DNA from 2 places in the Arvimicrobium flavum genome. Region 2 is predicted to be linked to the other one. Evidence: riboswitches for the same ligand, from Rfam matches in the RefSeq annotation. Region 2 holds a riboswitch; the other holds the start of a gene.

Region 1 (3,617 bases), 2.3 Mb from region 2:
AACTCGATCCGCAACCGCGCGACGGACCTCAAGGCGCGCAATGCAGCCGGCAATCTTCCGGGCAGGAGCGCGAAGGCGGCCGACGTCCGCAAGAACACGCTGGAGGGGCTGAAGCAGCCTGCCGCTGCCGCCAGGGCGCGCGGCGACATCGGCAAGCAGGGAGCGCGGCCGGCAGCAGGTCAGCGCGACGTTGCACGGCAGGGCGCGGGGCAGCGCGACGTCGCGCGGCAAGGTTCGGGGAAGCCCAGCAAGGTCACGCGGCCGGCGGGCAAGCCGAAGGCCGCAGGGCGCGTCGACAATCGACCGAGGAAGCAGTCGGGGTTGGGTAACGTGAACCGCGGCAAGGTTTCCCAGGTGCATTCCAATCGAGGCCGCCAATCGATGGGCGGCGGCAGCCGCGGCGGCGGACACCACATCAGTCGCGGCGGCGGTGGACGTGGCGGTTTTGGAGGTGGCGGTGGCCGAGGCGGCGGCGGCGGCCGCGGTGGCGGCGGTCGGCGCTGAGATCGAGCAAGAGGAGACGCAACAATGCACACGACCTTTCGAACCATGCTCGCCGGCTCGATCTGCATCTCAGCGCTGCTTGGCGCCGCAACCTGCCTGACGTCCACGACCTCGTTTGCACAGGAGGCCGCCGACGTCTCCGAGGCCGCACCCGACATTTCGTCCTTGGCCGCGGCCGAGGAGCCGCCGGCCTTCGACAGCGTTGACGAAGCGCTGGCGGCGTACAAGACGGCGCTTGCCGATGACGATATCGGCGCCCTCGCCCGGCTTTTCGGGCTCGATGCCGAAAAGCTGAAAGCCGATGAAAATGCCGCGGAAACCTTCAAGCTGCTGCGCGAAGGCACGGCAAGGCAGCTGATCGTGAAGGGTGGCGACGACCGCAAGCTGCTGGCCATCGGCGCGAAGCTCTGGCCGCTGCCGTTTCCGCTGGTGAAGGGTCAGGACGGGAAATGGGCTTTCGACACCTACGCCGGGCTCGAGGAAATCGTCAATCGGCGGGTGGGCGAGAACGAGCTGGAGGCGATCGAAACGGCGCGGGACTATGTCGAAGCCCAACGCGACTACGCCGACGAGGACAGGGATGGCGACGGCGTGCTCGAATTCGCCCAGAAGCTCGTCAGCAGCGAGGGCATGACTGACGGGCTCTACTGGCCGACCGACGAGATCAACGGCGAAAGCCCGGCTGGCGAGTTTGCCGACCAGGCAGAGCTCGAGGGAGCCAAAAAGGGCGAGGGCTATTTCGGCTATCGCTTCCGCATCCTGACCGGCCAGGGCGACCAGATCGCCGGCGGCGCCTACGATTACATCATTAACGGCAACATGATCGCAGGCTTCGGCCTGCTCGCCTGGCCGATCACCTACGGCGAGACAGGCGTCAAGACGTTTGCGGTCAACCAGAGCGGCATCGTCTACGAGGCCGATCTGGGGCCGGCGACCGAGCAGATCGTCAAGTACATCGACCGTTTCAACCCGGACGACAGCTGGAAGGTGGTCCCGGACTGAGCCAATCCGCCTGCCCGGCCGTCAGCGCGCCCGGGTGGGCGCGCCCTTGGCGGCAATCGCTCACGGTCGACCAAGCGTGTTTGCGACGCGGCCGTTTCCGGCCTCGCTTTCGCCCGGGCGCGATTCCAGCGGGTCGAGCGGCGATCGACGCCGTCTCTAATATTGCCCGGTCGTGTAGGTCGAGCCGAAATTCGGGCTACATCCGCCGATGTCTTCGAGTCGTGGCGAGCAGACCAGAGACCCTGGACGAGAGGGTGCTCCGCTCTGGCACCCGGCCAAGAAAGTTACCGCACCAAGAAACAACAAAAATGCGATCCGTTGCATTCGGTACACCCCGCCTACTCTTTGGACCGATGGCCGCCTGCGTGAGCAACGCAGCGCCAATACATCACGCACCAAGAACATACATTGATCTCGAGACGACCGCTAGGTGTCCTCGCGTTCGGCTGGAACCGCCCGATTGACAGGAGCGTGTTTCGCTCACTAAACCTGCGGTTGGAAATGGTTCCGCAACAGCGGATGAAAAGGGAACACGGTGAGGGTGATCGACGCCCGAAGCCGGGACTGCCCCCGCAACTGTAGCCGTTGAGCCTTCTTCCACGACGCCACTGACTGCCCTCGAGCAGTCGGGAAGGCGGGGGAAGGCGAGGACACGGAAGTCAGGAGACCTGCCTTTTCCGGTCACCCATGCTTGATCACGGGGTGTGGTCGAGCGCGGTCGTCCGTGGCGGTGACACAACGAAGGTGTTGCCGCATGCCGGAGCCGACCGAGGGGCGAAGTCTGCCCATCGTCATCTCCCTGCGGTTCAGGAGAAACTTCGGGGCGCGTGCGCCCCGCCATTCGCCGTGGGGGCAGACATGCAGAAACAATCTTACTGGGCGGGCATCATTGCCTTGGCCCTGACCGGTGTTGCCGGGGCGCAGGCGGTCGACGACGAGCCGGTCACGCAGCTCGAACGCATTCTGGTCACCGAAGGCCTGACGCCGATCGAGCAGGAGAAATCGGGGCGTGCGTTCACCGTCATAACCGGCGAGCAGCTGCAGCAGAACCAGGTCCGCTACGTCGCCGACGCGTTGCGGCTGGTGCCGGGCTTCTCCGTATCGCGCTCGGGCTCCTTCGGCGGGCCGACGCAGGTGCGCGTGCGCGGCGCCGAAGCCAATCACCTGCTGGTGATGATCGACGGTGTCGAAGTCAGTGAAACCTCGACCGGCGAGTTCGACTTCGCCAGCCTCCTGGCCGACGACGTGGACCGGATCGAGGTGTTGCGGGGCCCGCAGAGTGCGTTCTGGGGATCGAATGCGACCGCCGGCGTGGTCAACATCATCACCAGGCGCGGCGAACGAAACGGCTTCAAGATCGGCGGCCGCTCGGAAGTGGGCACCGACGGAACGTTCCTCGGCGGCGTGTCGCTGAGCGGCGGCGCAGAGAACTTCGACATGGCGCTTTCCGGGACCTTCCGGCGCACCGACGGGTTCAACATCTCCGACTTCGGCAGCGAGAAGGACGGCGATCGCAACGTCACCCTGAACGGCAAGTTCACGGCGGACATCACGCCCGATCTCGTCGTCGACGGAACACTGCGCTACGTCGACCGGGAAAGCGACATCGATCCCCAGGACTTCAACAGTGGCGGCGCGCCCGACTACGCGCCTGGCCCGTTCTATGGCCTCGTCGTCGACGGCAACGACTGGACGCGGACACAGGAGCTCTTCGGCTCCCTGGGCTTGACGCACAAGGCGCTTGACGGAGCGTTCACGCAAAAGCTGCGCCTCACCGGTAGCGACGGCACCCGCGACAATTTCAGCGACGGCATGCTCTCGTTCAGCGATGGCAGCCGCTACACCGGCGCATACCAGGCGACCTATCAGTTCGACACGCCCACCTTGCTGGAGGCCCGCCACCAGTTCACCGGCGGCTACGAATGGGAGCGCGAGACCTTTGCGCCGTCCCATCTCGACGAGACCTTCGAGCGCGAGACCAACTCGATCGTCGGCGAATACCGCGGCGAGTTCCTCGACCAGCTCTATCTCAACGCCGGCATTCGCCGCGACTTCAACGATCGCTTCGGCGACGCCACGACCTACAGCCTGAGCGGCGCGTGGCGGATCCC
Region 2 (3,617 bases):
GGTCGCCTCACGGCGCAGACCGTTCCCGCGATTCTCGGCGCCGCGCGCGTTGAAAAGGGAACGCGCCTGCTCGATGTGTGCACCGGGCCGGGAGTGCTCGCGCGAGCGGCGAGTGCGCGCGGCGCCGAGGTGGTCGGCCTCGATTTCTCCGGCAACGTGATCGAGGTCGCAAAACGCAACGTTCCCGACGTCCAGTTTCTTCAAGGCGACGCACAGGACCTACCGTTCGAATCCGGGACCTTCGAAGCCGTGGTATGCGGCTACGGCATCATTCACGTCGCGCAGCCGCAGAAGGCTTTGCTGGAAATGCATCGCGTGCTGAGGAGGGGTGGCCGCGTCGCCGTGAGCGTCTGGCAGGCGCCGACCCCCGCAAACGGCTTCGGCCTCCTGCTCGACGCCATCAAGGCTCATGCCGACGTCTCGGCGCCGCTGCCTCACGGGCCTGACTTCTTCCAGTTCAGCGAGCCGGAGAAGCTTGAGGAAGCGCTCCAGTCGACCGGTTTCACGAAGACAGTCATCCGCACTGTTGAGCAGACATGGGAACATGCCGAACCCACGGCCCTCGTGAGGGCTATTCTCGAAGGCGGCGTCAGACTGCGCGGTCTGCTGCTCGCCCAGAGCGACGAGGTTCGCGATGCGGTCTCCAGGGCGGTCGAGATGGAGATCGGGCGGCATCTCGGCCCGGACGGCGCCTATCGGGTGCCGATGCCGGCGCTCGTCGGATCGGGAAGGAAATGATTCCCAGCAGCGGCGCCGATGCCGGGAAGATGGATTTCCGTCCGCATCCAAGCAGTCGACAGCACGCGTTGACAGCCCCACATTGCGCGGCCTAAATGCCGGCCAGACGGTCTTCGCCCCTCAAGGGACGAGGCTAAGAGGGAATGCGGTGCGAGCAATCAAATCCGCAGCTGTCCCCGCAACTGTAAGCGACGAGCTTTACGCCGATTGCCACTGGAATATCCGGGAAGGCGGCGCAAAGCAGCGACTCGCGAGCCAGGAGACCTGCCGTCGATAAATGTTTGCCAGTGCCTGGCGGGTGTCCCGGGCAAGGAGCGCGTGTGAAAGTCGACTACGAAAACGCTGCTGCGGACGTTTTTGCGCAAGAAACATGCGCCGACGACTGCCATCCGAATGTCGTCATCGTCGTCTGCAGCTCATGCCGGGACGAAACTGGCTCCGATTCCAGGCCGCGTGCCGGCGAGCAGCTCGCCCTCGACACCAGGCGCGCCGCTGACGCCACCTCTATCCAGGTCGAAACCGTCGAATGTCTCGGCAACTGCAAGCGCCGGCTGAGCGCGGCGATCGCCAAGGACGGCGCCTGGAGCTACGTGTTCGGCGACCTCACCACGTCGAGCGGAGCCGACCTCGTGGCCGGCGCGCAGCTCTTCGCCGGTTCCGATGAGGGCGTCATGCCCTGGCGCGGTCGCCCGCAATCCCTCAAGCAGGGCCTCGTTGCCCGCATCCCGCCCATCTTCTCCCGAAAGGACCCTAGCGCATGACCGCCGTAAACCGCGTCCCCTGCACCGTCGTCACCGGTTTCCTCGGCGCAGGCAAGACTACGCTGATCCGCAACTTGCTGGAAAATGCGCGGGGCAAGCGCCTTGCCATCATCGTCAACGAGTTCGGCGACGTCGGCATCGACGGCGAAATCCTCAAGGGCTGCGGCATCGATGCCTGTCCCGAGGAGAACGTGGTCGAGCTCGCCAATGGCTGCATCTGCTGCACCGTGGCGGACGACTTCGTGCCTGCGCTCGACCAGATCCTCTCGCGAGAACCCAAGGTGGACCACATCCTGATCGAAACGTCCGGGCTCGCCCTGCCCAAGCCGCTCGTGCAGGCGTTCCAGTGGCCGGCGATCAAGGGTCGCGTGACCGTGGACGGCGTGATTGCGGTGGTCGACGGTCCGGCGCTGGCCGAGGGCCGCGTGGCGTCCGACATGGACGCGCTTGCCGCGCAGCGCGCCGCCGACGATTCCATCGATCACGAAGACCCGGTCGAGGAGGTCTTCGAGGACCAGGTGGCCTGCGCTGACCTGATCATCCTGTCGAAGAGCGATCTTCTTGACGACGATGCAGCGGCAAAGGCGCGGGCCGTGGTTGGGGGAAGCCTCGGCCGAGCCGTTAAGATCGTGCCTTCCGCGCATGGCCAGGTCGATCCGTCTGTGATGCTCGGCCTCGGCCTCGCCGTGGAGGACGATATCGAGAACCGCAAGACGCATCACGACGATGAGCTGGACCACGAGCACGACGACTTCGACAGCTTCGTCATCGAGCTGCCATCGGTGTCCAGCCCGGAGGCGCTCGCCCAAAAGGTCACAGCAGCAGCCGAAGCCGCCAATGTCCTGAGACTCAAGGGTTTCGTGCATGTCGAAGGCAAGCCCCTGCGGCTCCTCGTTCAGGCGGTCGGCCCGCGCGTGTCGCATTACTACGATCGCGCCTGGCAGACCGACGAGGACCGCCGTACGCGGCTCGTGGTGATCGGCCTCAAGGGTCTCGACCGGCAGGCGGTGGAACGAATCCTGGCGGCGTAGCGGCACGAACGAGGAGCGCGGGAGAACGGGACAGTGCACATCCTGGCCACATCGACGGCCTCACTCGACGATCTCGTCGAGCCTGTCGATTTGCGGCAGGAGCCCGCGGACATGCTTGCCCTGTCCTTCACCGACAGCGACCTGTCGGCCCTTTCGGCCGCCTGGACGGCACAGGCCGGCGTGCTACCCTCCATGCGGCAGGCGGCCCTAAGGGATCTGCGCCACCCGATGTCGGTCGATCTCTGGATCGACAAGGTCGGTCGGCACGCGAAGATAATCCTCGTGCGCCTGCTCGGCGGCTATGAATGGTGGCGCTATGGCGCCGACCAGCTTGCCGCCGCGGCCCGCGCGCATGGTTTCAAGCTGGCGCTGCTTCCCGGCGAGGGACACGACGTCGACGAGCGGCTCGCCGCACTTTCCACCCTGCCCCGCGGCGAACTCGAAGACCTGCTCGCCTATTTTCGCGAAGGCGGCCCCGCCAACATGGCGGAGTTGGTGAAGCGGCTTGGCGGCCATGCCGGCGCCGACTGTGTCGCCAGACCCGCCGAAGAACTCCCGAAATCCGGTTTCTATCTTCCCGGCGAGGGTGTGGTTGGCCGTACCCGCGCGCTGGAAAGGTGCGCCAGCGCGCAGGCGGTCGTGCCGATCCTGTTCTACCGTTCCATGCTGCTGGCGTCCGACATCGCGCCGATCGATGCGCTGCATCGCGCGCTGGCAAAGCGCGGGCTGGCCGGAATCCCCATCTTCCTATCCAGCCTCAAGGACAGGGCCGTCGCTCAATTTGTCGAAGACGCCGCCCGAGACCTGAAACCGGCTGCGCTGATTGCGACGACCGCCTTCGCGGCGGGGACCTGCGACGACGGCCGCACCTTGTTCGACAGGATCGGCGCGCCGGTGTTCCAGGTCGTGATGGCGACGACGCGCCGCGAGGCGTGGGAGAGCGGCCAGCGCGGCCTCGCGCCTGCCGATCTGGCCATGCATGTCGTGCTGCCCGAACTCGACGGGCGCATCCTCGCGGGCGCGATATCATTCAAGGCGGATGCCGCGCCCGACGCCACGCTGGGCCTCCGCGGGCAGGTCAATCGCA

Evidence for each region. Region 2 has a riboswitch for cobalamin ahead of PD284_RS15585 (DUF1636 family protein). Riboswitches for the same ligand answer to the same signal wherever they lie in the genome.
Region 1: another riboswitch for cobalamin. It lies ahead of PD284_RS04840 (TonB-dependent receptor plug domain-containing protein); the one in region 2 lies ahead of PD284_RS15585 (DUF1636 family protein).

Annotation. Positions count from the first base shown of each region.
Region 1 is NZ_JAQGPN010000001.1:978,627-982,243, reverse strand. Features, by position in the region: gene PD284_RS04850 (DUF3300 domain-containing protein) at 1-504, shown strand, start outside; gene PD284_RS04845 (DUF2950 domain-containing protein) at 529-1,506, shown strand; cobalamin riboswitch at 1,992-2,196, shown strand; gene PD284_RS04840 (TonB-dependent receptor plug domain-containing protein) at 2,365-3,617, shown strand, end outside.
Region 2 is NZ_JAQGPN010000001.1:3,237,119-3,240,735, forward strand. Features, by position in the region: gene PD284_RS15580 (class I SAM-dependent methyltransferase) at 1-738, shown strand, start outside; cobalamin riboswitch at 829-1,024, shown strand; gene PD284_RS15585 (DUF1636 family protein) at 1,059-1,499, shown strand; gene cobW (cobalamin biosynthesis protein CobW) at 1,496-2,530, shown strand; gene cobN (cobaltochelatase subunit CobN) at 2,564-3,617, shown strand, end outside.